DNA from 4 places in the Bacillus pretiosus genome. Region 4 is predicted to be linked to each of the others. Evidence: riboswitches for the same ligand, from Rfam matches in the RefSeq annotation. Region 4 holds a riboswitch; each other region holds the start of a gene.
What was found. Region 4 has a riboswitch for S-adenosylmethionine ahead of ACU8YW_RS16320 (hypothetical protein). Riboswitches for the same ligand answer to the same signal wherever they lie in the genome.
Positions count from the first base shown of each region.

Region 1: another riboswitch for S-adenosylmethionine. It lies ahead of ACU8YW_RS15760 (M20 family metallopeptidase); the one in region 4 lies ahead of ACU8YW_RS16320 (hypothetical protein).
Region 2: another riboswitch for S-adenosylmethionine. It lies ahead of ACU8YW_RS26770 (bifunctional O-acetylhomoserine aminocarboxypropyltransferase/cysteine synthase); the one in region 4 lies ahead of ACU8YW_RS16320 (hypothetical protein).
Region 3: another riboswitch for S-adenosylmethionine. It lies ahead of mtnK (S-methyl-5-thioribose kinase); the one in region 4 lies ahead of ACU8YW_RS16320 (hypothetical protein).

Region 1 is NZ_CM129593.1:3,068,967-3,072,180, forward strand. It holds partial or broken gene ACU8YW_RS15755 (Lrp/AsnC family transcriptional regulator) at 1-318, shown strand, start outside; gene ACU8YW_RS15760 (M20 family metallopeptidase) at 454-1,659, opposite strand; SAM riboswitch class I at 1,748-1,850, opposite strand; gene ACU8YW_RS15765 (DEAD/DEAH box helicase family protein) at 1,926-3,214, opposite strand, start outside.
Region 2 is NZ_CM129593.1:5,167,438-5,170,651, reverse strand. It holds gene ACU8YW_RS26775 (chloride channel protein) at 1-853, opposite strand, end outside; SAM riboswitch class I at 1,168-1,272, shown strand; gene ACU8YW_RS26770 (bifunctional O-acetylhomoserine aminocarboxypropyltransferase/cysteine synthase) at 1,365-2,663, shown strand; gene metA (homoserine O-acetyltransferase MetA) at 2,647-3,214, shown strand, end outside.
Region 3 is NZ_CM129593.1:3,894,810-3,898,023, forward strand. It holds gene mtnA (S-methyl-5-thioribose-1-phosphate isomerase) at 1-706, opposite strand, end outside; gene mtnK (S-methyl-5-thioribose kinase) at 703-1,884, opposite strand; SAM riboswitch class I at 1,976-2,118, opposite strand; gene ACU8YW_RS19845 (carbon-nitrogen family hydrolase) at 2,190-3,053, opposite strand; gene ACU8YW_RS19850 (pyridoxal phosphate-dependent aminotransferase) at 3,068-3,214, shown strand, end outside.
Region 4 is NZ_CM129593.1:3,189,249-3,192,462, reverse strand. It holds gene ACU8YW_RS16335 (ECF transporter S component) at 1-312, shown strand, start outside; gene ACU8YW_RS16330 (YwiC-like family protein) at 496-1,218, shown strand; gene ACU8YW_RS16325 (hypothetical protein) at 1,251-1,442, opposite strand; SAM riboswitch class I at 1,565-1,663, shown strand; gene ACU8YW_RS16320 (hypothetical protein) at 1,704-2,021, shown strand; gene ACU8YW_RS16315 (SWIM zinc finger family protein) at 2,275-2,664, shown strand; gene ACU8YW_RS16310 (NAD(P)H-dependent oxidoreductase) at 2,688-3,214, shown strand, end outside.

The DNA.
Region 1 (3,214 bases), 120 kb from region 4:
GAGCGTATTAATAAACTTGAAGATCAAGGAGTTATAGCGGCTTGCCGAACAAAATTTGAGCCTTCTAAAATTAATAAAAACATTCAAGCATTCATCATGTTTAAAACGAGTCAATACTCTGATTTCATCCAATTTTGTAATGCCGCTCCCGAAGTAACTGATTTATATCGAATTAGCGGGGAGTTTAATTATATGATGAAGGTCATGAGCGATTCGATGGATTCTCTCGCTACATTTTTAGACTCCTTAATGCAATTTGGATTATCGTCTCCTTTAATTGTTTTAAAGAGTGAGTTTGAGGAGAAATTGTCGTTCTGATAAGAGGGTACTAAGATAAAGATACCGAGTGTATGTGGGAAAATTCTTATATAATATAAAAAGAACCAGCCATAGGCTGGTTCTTTTTTCATTCAATTTCCTACTAGAAAATCCAGAGATACGTCTCCTTCTCACCTACCCCTGATTTCTCTGCGCCTCTCTAAACTCCTCCTTCACCTTCTCTAACAGCCCTTCTTCCGTAATTAATCGATACGCTGTATTTGCTAGTGCTTTTGCGGATGTAATTAACGCTTTATCTCCAAGTTCTGAACGTGCTGCTTCTCTAAATTCATTCGTATGCGCAATTAAGTCATCTGGACCGATTTTAATGTACGGATGAATTGTTGGTACGACTTGACTTACGTTTCCTGCGTCTGTTGAGCCGATGCCAAATCTTTCTTTCCGATTTACGTCTTCACCTTGTAATTCTAGTTCTTCGGCTACGACGTCATTATATGTTTTTGTTACGAGTAGTTCATCGATTTCGTTTTGGAATTGATGGATTTTCACTTTTGCGCCTGTTGCTAACGCTGCTCCTTGTGCGATATTTTTTACTTTTTCTGTTACTTCTGCACATCTTTTTCGCGTTGCTGCACGGATGAAGAACCTTGCTGATGCGTAGTCAGGAATAATATTAGGTGCTTTTCCCCCCTCGGTAATAACGCCATGAATTTTCACATCTGATGGAAGTTGTTGGCGAAGTGCGTTAATACCGTTATAAAGTTGAATTATCGCATCTAATGCGTTAATCCCTTCTTCAGGTGAAGCTGCGGCGTGAGCTGTTTTTCCGTAAAAATGAAAATCAAGTGGATCGACTGCTAGTGAAGGGCTCGTTGGCGCTGTTTTTCCGCTCGGATGAATCATAAGTGCCGCATCAATATCTTTAAATAACCCCGCTTTTACATAACTCGCTTTCGCACTACCATTTGGTCCTCCTTCTTCGGCTGGAGTACCAAACACGACAACTTCTCCGCCAATTTCTTCAAGCGTTTCTGATAATGCGATCGCGGCCGCAACGCTAATTGTGCCAATTAAATTGTGACCACACGCATGACCAAGTCCTGGTAAAGCGTCATACTCAGCTAAAAATGCGATAACTGGCCCTTGTTTTCCTGAACTTTTTCGCGCGATAAATCCTGTTTCATGTCCAGCTATATTGTGCTGCAGCTGAAACCCTGCACTACCTAGTAATAAACTTAACGTTCTTGATGCGTAAAACTCTTGGTTACCAATCTCCGGATTCGCATGAATATCGTGACTTGTTTCTATGTACTTTTCCTTATTTCTTTCTATACTCTCTTCAATTGTTTTTCTTTGTGACGTTACTCCAGTCGCTCCCATTTCTCTTCCCCCTTATATTTTCACATAAAAAAGCCTCTTTCTAAAAGATAGAAAGAGGCTTCTGCATTTACAGTCAAAATGAGCTTCTTTCTTATCTTTCAAGTTACCTTGCTGGAATTGGCACAGTATTCATAAAAGAATCCGCTGCCGAGGTGTCATAGGGCCAGTCCCTCAACCTCTCGTGATAAGAATTTTCATAAGATTATATTAAATTATATTCATTCTATGTTCATTCCAATTAAAAGTCAAGGAATTCCTATCCGAATTTACCGAATATCTAAAAATCCTTTTAACACACCAATTGTTTCCGGTGCTTGTAATCTTGCACATACGTACGGAAATTCCATACTACCTTCAAACATCATTTGAGATGTGAGCGGTGCTCCTGCCCAAAAGATTTCATCATCGATTACGATAAACGGGAATGCTTTATTTTGTCTTTGTAACTTTACATTTTTTAACGGAACTGGTCCATCACTATACACTGTTATTTGCGCATTTGTACGCATTAACGCTTGCCAGACTCGCTTATCCACTTGCTTTGTACTTGGAAGTGAAATAATAATTTTTCGTTTTGCGGCTAAAATATCTTTCAATAACCCTTTCGGCTCTTCAAGATTCATTTCCATAAACCAGCGTAAACGTTTCGAAATTTTCCGCTCCCACAATTGTCTTGATGTCGTACGATCATACACATCTCCGTGACGTTCTATATGAGCTGTTAATTGTGATAACGCTTGTTTTCTCGAAAGGTTTTTACGCATATAATGACAATCTGATAATTGAATGAACTTCCCTCTTGCCCTTGTCACTGCAACGTTGACGAGGCGATGATTTTTATGGTCAAAGAATAACACGCCAGGTCGTTCTTGCGGATAACTATCAACCGTATCAAATATCATCATATCTCTTTCAGAACCTTGAAACTTATGAACCGTCGCCGCTAAAACTGGTATGTTTTGATATTTCGTTCTCTGCAACATTTCTCTAATACACGTTGATAAAAAGCGGGATTGTGCCCTGTAAGGTGTAACAACACCGATCGATTGAACACCATCTAACAGTCCGATTAACATCATTTGCATCGCTACTAAACCAGACATAATGTTAAATCGAGAACCAGAAGCAGCGTCCTTTAACGAAAAGGCTCCCATTAAGCTCGTATCAAATAAAACACTTGCCTCATTTGCGAACGGTTGCAATCGCGCAAGTTCTTTACGCTCTGAAACAGACGGATGGTCGTATACTCTATTTTTATAAATAAATGAGTTTGTAAACTTCGATATATCCGCATGCATACGCCTTTGTTCCTGCAACATAAATAGGTTCGGATGTGCTTCTGATTTATTGACAGAATCAACAATCCCAGCATGGTAAAACATATCTTCCCCAAGCCATTTTCGAACGAGTTCATGGTTCGCCATCGCAATTGGAGGTAACTGTAAAAAGTCCCCACAAACGACGATACGTTTTCCAAGTGAAGCTGCTAATGCAATTTGCGGAACATATGCCATACTCACTTCATCTACGACAACTAAATCAAATGTACGCTCAT
Region 2 (3,214 bases), 2.0 Mb from region 4:
AGAATAACGTGTACGGGAGAAAAGTTCCTGTAATTCCTAATAAAATACCACCGATAATTCCAAGTGATAGTTTGTATTCCCTGAAGGGATGGATTAATTTCTCTAATGTGAATTCAAATTTGAAATAAAAGAAACCAACTATAGCACCAATACTAGCAAGTGGTAGAAAGGCGATCCATTCATTAAGAGAAAGGGAACCTTCCCCAAAATCAACGATAAAGGATCCGCGATTATCGAATTTACTAAGTAATAAATAAACGGAAAAGCCAGCGAAAGTGGTAGCTAAATATACAATTGCTTTTTTTCCTTTAGAAAATTCGTTAATTTGCTCACCCTCATTTTCATTTGGAGCTAAATAACCGAATAATGGCGCGTTAAAAATTACACTTAAAGTAGCGCCAATTCCAACCTCTGTTAGTTCATTCATTCCTTTTAAGGCAAATGTAAAGCGATCCCCTACCCATGTACAAAGTCCACCGATAATTCCAACAAGTGCTGCTTCGGGACCTAAGCTAGCTCCAAATATTAAAACGATAATCGCAGTTAAAGTAGCTTTATGTACAAAACGGTATTCAATTCTACCAGTTTTTTTATATTCACCCATCACTTCCGGCATAAGACGTGGATATATGCCGAAGTATTTTTGGGTTAAACCAACGAGAATACCACCGATAGTTGTTACACAAATAGTGTAATACGGGGGAGAAGAGAAAATAGTAGGTAAGTATCCCCAAATAAAGTGAATGCCGATATTTATTGTAACTAAAAATAGCCAGACTGTAGCTCCTACTATAGAGCCTAAAAGAATGCCGTATAGGACGAGTATATAGTGCATGTCCTTTGTGTTTGTCATGTTATACCTCCGTTATGTAAGTTTTAATGTCGAAAGGATTAAATATGCTACTGTGAAAGGAATATGTATAGTATCTTTTTGAGAGGTGGGCTTATTCAATATATTGAGGTCTCGTGAGAATTTGAAATGTATACAGTTAAACTACTTACTTAATTTTATATAGTAATCGTGGGTTTTAAAAGGTCTTTTTCAAATGGATATGGAATATATTTCTTTTGTTATGCATGTCAAATTCTTTGTATTTAATTTAGAACATTCAGAAAAACCGATTGACATTAGGAAATTATTGCTATAAAATCAACGGTAATTGCATAGTCTTATCAAGAAAAGGTGGAGGGACAGGCCCGATGAAACCTTGGCAACAGCCGTATAACGGAATTGTGCCAAATCCTGCAGGTAATAATCCTGAAAGATAAGAAAGAGCCTTTAGAGCGTGTTTTCAAACTGCTCCTTTCTTGTTTTCAGGAAAGGAGCAGTTTTTTATTTTGTATAAAAGAAAGGAGAATGAGAGATGGGAGAATCATGGGGAAAAGGAACAATTTGTGTGCAAGGTGGCTATACACCAAAGAATGGTGAACCGCGTGTTTTGCCACTTTATCAAAGTACAACGTATAAATACGATACTTCAGATGATTTAGCAGCGCTATTTAATTTAGAGGCAGAAGGATATATATATACGCGTATTGGAAATCCTACTTTAGCTGCATTTGAGCAAAAGTTAGCGGATTTAGAGGGTGGTGTAGGAGCTGTTGCAACGGCTTCTGGGCAGGCTGCTATTATGCTTGCTGTTTTAAATATTTGTAGTAGCGGAGACCACTTGCTTTGTTCTTCCACAGTTTATGGTGGAACGTTTAATTTATTTGGAGTGAGTTTGCGTAAGCTTGGTATTGACGTTACGTTCTTTAATCCGAATTTAAGTGCTGATGAAATTGTGGCCCTTGCTAATGATAAGACGAAACTTGTTTATGCAGAGTCGTTAGGAAATCCAGCGATGAACGTTTTAAATTTCAAAGAATTTTCAGATGCAGCGAAAGAGTTAGAAGTACCTTTTATCGTGGATAATACATTAGCAACTCCTTATTTATGCCAAGCATTTGAGCACGGAGCAAATATTATCGTTCATTCTACGACGAAATATATTGATGGTCATGCAAGCTCTTTAGGCGGCATTGTCATTGACGGAGGGAACTTTGATTGGACAAATGGGAAATATCCTGAACTTGTTGAACCGGATCCAAGTTATCACGGCGTAAGTTACGTTCAAAATTTTGGTGCAGCAGCGTATATTGTGAAGGCACGTGTTCAATTATTAAGAGACTATGGAAACTGTATGAGCCCATTCAATGCGTATATTAGCAATATCGGCTTAGAAACGCTACATTTAAGAATGGAGCGTCATAGTGAAAATGCTCTCGCAGTTGCTAAGTGGCTTGCTAACCATGAACGTATTGAATGGGTGAATTATCCGGGATTAGATAGCAATGAAAATTACTCGTTAGCACAAACGTATTTGAAAAAAGGTGCTAGTGGTGTTTTAACATTCGGCATTAAGGGCGGATTAGAAGCAGCGAAAGAATTTATCGCAAATGTAAAACTAGCAACTCTCGTAACGCATGTAGCGGATGCACGAACTTGTGTTATACATCCTGCTAGCACAACGCATAGACAATTAAGTGCTGAAGATCAGCGTCTAGCTGGAGTTACATCAGATTTAATTCGTTTATCGGTTGGTATAGAAGATGTTTCTGATATTATTGCAGATTTAGAAGCAGCGCTAGTCGGAGGCAAAGAACATGCCGATCATAATTGATAGAGATTTACCAGCTCGCAAAGTGTTGCAGAAGGAAAATATTTTTGTAATGACGAAGGAGCGAGCAGAAACACAAGATATCCGGGCATTGAAAATTGCTATCTTAAATTTAATGCCTACAAAGCAAGAAACAGAAGCGCAATTACTTCGTTTAATTGGCAACACACCGTTGCAATTAGATGTTCACCTACTTCATATGGAATCACATTTGTCTCGCAATGTAGCGCAGGACCATTTAACGAGTTTCTATAAAACATTTCGTGATATTGAGAATGAGAAATTTGATGGACTTATTATTACAGGAGCACCAGTTGAAACTCTTTCTTTTGAAGAGGTAGATTATTGGGAAGAGCTTAAACGTATTATGGAGTATTCAAAAAAGAATGTAACATCTACGCTTCATATTTGCTGGGGGGCACAGGCTGGCTTGTATCATCATTATGGTGTTCCAAAGTATCCTCTTAAGGAAAAAATGTTCGGTGTATTTGAACATGAAGTTCGTGAGCAACATGTGAAATTGTTACAAGGGTTTGATGAATTGTTTTTTGCCC
Region 3 (3,214 bases), 710 kb from region 4:
TAATCGCGTTTATTTCTTTCGTTTGAATAGCATGAGCTGCCGTATTATCGGTAATAAGTGTTACATCAATATTTGCCTGTTTTAATTCCCAGGTCGTTAAACGCCCGCCTTGTAAAACCGGTCTCGTTTCACACGCATACGCATGTAAACGTACACCTTTTTCTTTCCCAATATAAAACGGTGCTAATGCAGTACCATATCTAGCAGTTGCAATACTTCCAGCGTTACAAATTGTTAAGATGTTATCACCGTCTTTAAAGCATGTTAATGCATGTTCTCCAATACTCCGGCATACCGCTTCATCTTCTTTCTGAATGAGAAGCGCTTCTTCTTCTAATATTTTTTGTGCTTCTTTTATTGTAGTAATTTCTCGAATGGATTCTCTCATACGATCGATTGCCCAAAATAAATTGACTGCTGTCGGGCGTGACGTTCCTAAATAATTACAATCTCTATTAAACTTCTTTTGAAATTCTTCCATATGTACAGTATTATATTTTTTTGATGCAAGTGCCAAGCTAAATGCAGCTAAAATTCCAATTGCAGGTGCTCCTCGTACTTCTAGCATGACAATACTTTTCCATACCTCTTCAATCGTCGTTAATGTTTTGTATTCTGTACTATGCGGCAACTTTGTTTGATTTAATACTGCAATGGCATCACCTTTCCAACTGACAGATCTCGGAACAGTAACAATTGTACTCATGCTTTTATCCCTCCAGAAACTGTCTGTTGAAATAATGTTCGGAACAGTTGAATATCAGCACTCTTAGATTCATATTTTATTAGTTCTTTACCTAAGGATAACGCTTGTTTCTTAGCTTGAATCCTCGTTTCTTTATTTGCTATTCCATCTAAATCAGCTACATGCGCTAAGCCAATTGTTCTACGGATAAGCTCACATCCGGCAAATCCAACGGCATCCGTAAAAATATTTTGCAAAATAATTGGCAACCATTGTTTCTCTTTCGTATATGCTTCTACACCTTCTCCAATCCATAACTTCGTAAAAGCTTCTACAAAATAACTCCATGTTTTCTCAATATGGAAAAATAGCACACTTCTTTTTTCCTCTTCACGGGATAGTGCATTTAATAATAAATTTGCAATAAATTGGCCAAGATCAAATCCAAATGGACCATATGTTGCAAATTCTGGATCAATTACTTTCGTTTCAGCAGGTGATGAAAAAATACTACCAGTATGTAAATCACCATGAATAAGCGCTTCTTTTCTCGTTAAAAATTTATATTTATACTGTGCTACTTTTAATTTCAAATTTTTGTCACTCCACAGTTCATCCACCGCTAGTTGTAACTCTGGTTCATAATCATTCGTATCATAATGACTAAACGGATCTGTAAACACTAAATCTTCCGTGATTTTACTAAGATCTGGATTAACAAATTCACTATCTAACACTCTTTTCTCTTCTGATTGTAAACCGAAATCTGAAGTATAAAACAACACATGTGCTAGAAAGCGACCAATATGTTGGGATAAAAGCGGGTACTCCTCTCCATCTATTAATCCTTTTCTTGTAATTGTTAGCCTTGATAGATCTTCTATGACTGTTACTGCTAACTCTTCATCATGACTGTACACTACCGGCACATATTCCGGCACATACTTCGCAAAAATTTGTAATGCTTTACTTTCAATCGTCGCTCTTTTTATAGACAGTGGCCAGCTCTCACCAACTACTTTCGCATATGGCAGTGCTTGTTTTATTATAATAGACTTCTCTCCATCATCTAATTTGAACACGTAATTTAAATTTCCATCTCCAATTTCATGACAAACTACATTTGCTTTCTTTTCAAAATAACCGTGTTCTTTCGCATATTGTATAACTGTCGTTTCAGTTAATGAATAATATCCCATCGTCTTCTCCCCCTTTTTTTAATTCAGAGGTTTTTCTGACGTAGAAAAACCTCTTTCCACAAAGAAAGAGGTTTGAAGTTTATCTTCTCCCCTCTTATCTGCCAGAAAGATTTACTTTCTGCTGGAATTAGCACCGTGCCTTTTGGCGTAAATAAACGCCCCATTTCACAATGGTATTACGGTCGGTTGCTGGGCTTCATCGGGCCAAATCCCTCCACCTGCTCTTGATAAGAGTTGTATAATTTTTTGAATTTTTAACTTTATGTTGAAGACTATACCAAGAATAAAAATCACTTGTCAACATTTTATTTGTATAATTCTGGACGACGATCTGCAAAAACTGGAATTCCTTTGCGTACTTCTTTAATTTTCTCAAAATGAAGCTCTCCAAATAAAATTGATTCTTCTTCATTCGCTTCTACAACAAATTCGCCCCAAGGATCGACAATTAAAGAATGACCGGCAAACTCATTATTCGGATCCTTTCCTGCCCTATTACATGCAACAACATAACACTGATTTTCAACTGCTCTTGCTTGCAATAACAAACGCCAATGCGCTAAACGAACCAATGGCCATTCTGCTACAACAAATAAAACTTTTGCACCTTTCGCAGTATGAACGCGCATCCACTCTGGAAAACGAATATCATAACAAATTGTGCCGGCGCACTCTACATCATCTAACTTAAATTCACCTGTACTATTTCCAGCGATTAAATATTTATGTTCATCCATAAGCTGAAATAAATGCACTTTACTATATTCATTGACCAGTTCTCCTTCCTTGTTTACCACATACATTGTATTTGTAACACCTTGCTCTGTTTGCTTCGCTATAGACCCACCGACAATATGTACACCATATTGCTTCGACCATTCTTTCAGCTTTTCTTTCGTTTGCAATCCATCCCTATCTGCAATTTCAGTAAGCCTCGTTAAATCATATCCCGTTGTCCATAGTTCTGGTAAGACAATCACATCTGGTCTTTCCTTCATCGCTTCGCTTATTTTATTTTTAGCATTCTCAATATTTTTTTCTACATCTCCAAAGACAATATCCATTTGAATACATGCGACTTTCATTTTGTCAGCCCCATTCTTAATTTTTTCTTTACAAAATACTGGAAAGATTATATCATTTGTCACTAGAATTGTAACAACTTTCAAAAGAGGTGGAAAGTATGAAATTATTTCAACCTTCTGAGATAGTAACATCATTGCCTACACAATTTTTTGCTTCACTTGTTGCAAAAGTTAACAAAGTCGTTGCAGATGGTCACGATGTTATTAATCTAGGTCAAGGTAATCCAGATCAACCAACACCGCAG
Region 4 (3,214 bases):
GGCATGATTGGTTTTATAGCTGGATTATTACGTAATACATTTTTAATGAAAAAGCTGTGGGGAAGGCTTCTATACGGATTGTTTGTTGGATTTTTATTTGGCTGGATTATGAACTTATGGGGGCTTCTCGGTTTCATACGTGAGGCAACGTGGGAAGCAGTCGTTTCGTATTATATTGCAAGTTTTTATTTCGATTTGAGTCATGCAATTTCGAATGTTATTTTCTTACTACTATTTAGTACGTCTTGGATTATGATTCTTACGAGATTTAAAAAGAAATACGGCATATTAGATAAGCATAACATGGCATAGAAAAGCATACTCATATAAGGTAGGGTCGCGACTTACATATTCGTTTGCCTCTTTCATGCTTCTTACACATTGTAAGGAGCATTTTTTAATGTCAAGAAATAGTCCAATATATATACGTTACTATATAAAATTATTTGTATAATAGTAGGTGAGAACTGCTTTCAAAAGGGAGGTGTATAGTTAATGAAGTTAGTTATTCCGAAGCAACACGGTGCATGGGCCATGCTCGTTATACCATTTCTATTAAGTGTCATGCTTGGGAAACCTACTATGTATCATATTCCATTGTTTTTAGCTTGGTTCTTTATCTATTTAGCTACGTATCCATTTCTTACGTACATAAAGCAAAAACGAAAAAAAGAGTTTTTACATGCTGCAATTGTATATTTTATCATCGCTTTCGTATTTGGGATGATCTCTCTATTATATGAATGGCGCATTCTTTTATTCATAGCAGTAATGATTCCGTTATTTATAGTAAATATGTATTACGCTCGTCAAAAGAATGAAAGAGCGTTACTAAATGACATTAGTGCGATTATTGTTTTCTGTATTGGTGGTTTAGTTAGTTATTATTTTTCAATGAAACTTATAGATAAAACAGCATTATTTATTGCGCTTATTTCATTTTTATATTTTTTAGGAAGTACATTTTATGTAAAAACGATGATTCGCGAGAAAAATAACCCGAAGTATCGTCTTATATCATGGGGGTATCATATTGTATTAACAGTCATTGTCTTTGCTATCAATCCGTGGTGTTCTCTTATTTTTATACCGAGTGTCATTCGAGCAATTATGTTATATGGCAAAAAAATTTCTATTATAAAAGTAGGGGTTTTAGAAATTGCTAATTCTGTATATTTTTTAATTATAACGGTAATAATTATGAAGTATGCCATTTGAAAAAACTTCCCACCTTATGATGGGAAGTTTTTTCAATCTTGTTCTAAAATATGAACCGTGTAATCACAGCGTTGAATAGCTTGTTCGATCGCATAAAGTGATTGTTCAATACGAGCGCGATTAAAATCTTTTTCAACAGTCTGTAGCGCTTCTTCTAAACAATGTTTTGCTTCTTGTAATGATTGAAAAGAATTTTGGACATATCCGCGAGCATTTTCGTGCATTTCATAATCCTCCTTGCATATTCATATATGTATAGTATGAACAGTAAGGAACAAAATATAATTTGTTATATTTGTTTGACAATTAGAATGAAATTACGTATAGTAAGAATTAAGTGAATATTTTCTTATCCAGAGAGGTGGAGGGACTGGCCCGATGAAACCCAGCAACCGCGATGCAGGTGCTAATTCCAGCAGAACATATTTGTTCTGGGAGATAAGACGAAGATATATACGTAACTTCTTCTTATCGGAGAGGTTTTTTTGTTGCAAAAAAACCGATTACGAAAATTTATATTAAGAAGAAAGGGGTTGCGAAGTACTGTGACACTCGAAAAATACGTAAAACTGCGTAGTACAGTTTATGAATATATGATAGAGCAAGATAAGCCAATATCATTGTTAGATATTCAAGAACATATCGTTTCGCATCATGAAGGAAAATTCACGAAAAAGATGTTACATCAATTTTATTTATCAAGACTATTAGATGAACTGAAACTGGATGGGAAAATTACATTAGCTGATGAATATCTCTATACTGAAAAAGGGGTATTTTATAAGGCGGGAAAAGGGAGCTAAGCTCTCTTTTTTTTGGAGTATGTAGCGTAAAAGACTGCTTAAGCAGCCTGATACAAGGGAATGGTGTTGAGTGTGTAGTGTCAAAGATTGAATGTGCCTGAAAGAGGCACTTCATATCGGCTGCAAATGAAAAGAGACACCTCCGCCGAATAGGTGTCAGTCGTTTTGTCATATAGACTTGCTATTTGACAGTTATTAGAATAACATGCAGGGTTTTGGAAGTCAAAAGGGAATTAAAGGAAGAGGTGTTGTTATGTACGCTTACTTACTAAATGATATAACGAAATGGATTCCTAAGTACATTATGGATAAAGGTTATGAATATTATGAAGAAGGACATGTAGAAGATGTTGAAATACAAGAAAAGAAAATATTTGCTTTTGTTACTGGAAATGCAGGAAACTATGAAGTAATGATTGATCTTGAAAATTTTACAGAAAGTAGCTGCGAGTGTCCATATGAGAATTATTGTAAGCATATGGCGGCAGTTGTTTATGATATTCAAAGTGCTGGTGAGAGTACGGTGAAAGAGAAACTGAAAGATTTAGAAAAGGAAGAGTTACTTACATTATTAAATCGTTTATTACAAAGTTCGAAAAACGTGCAAATTGTAGAGAAGATGTTAAAGAAGGGGAAACTTTAACTTATAGAGGGAGTTGTTATGTAGTGAATGTACTAATTGTATACGCTCATCCTAGTCCTTCCAGTTTTAATGCGGGGATATTAAAGCATGTGCAAAAAGGATTACAAGAAACAAATCATTCGGTTACGGTACTTGATTTATATAAGGAACAATTTGATCCCGTCCTTGTATTTAATGAGGAGAAGAAAAGACGTGATTTAGTAAATGAAGAAGAGACAGCTCGGTACAGAACGTTAGTGGAAGAAGCGGATACTCTTCTCTTCATTTATCCAATATGGTGGTGGGGGATGCCAGCTATTTTAAAAGGGTTTATTGATCGCATTTTCGTAGCTGGTTTTGCTTATAAATATGAAGGTGCCCTGCCGAAAGGCTTATTGAAAGGTAAGAAGGCATGGGTAATTAATACGTTAGACTCACCGTTATGGTACGTCGCACTACTATATCGATCAGCAGATTGGATTATGATGAAGAGAGGTGTTTTACGTTTTTGCGGCATTCGCGATGTAAAACGATCTTTTTTTCAATCTGTGAAAACGAGTAAACGAGAGAA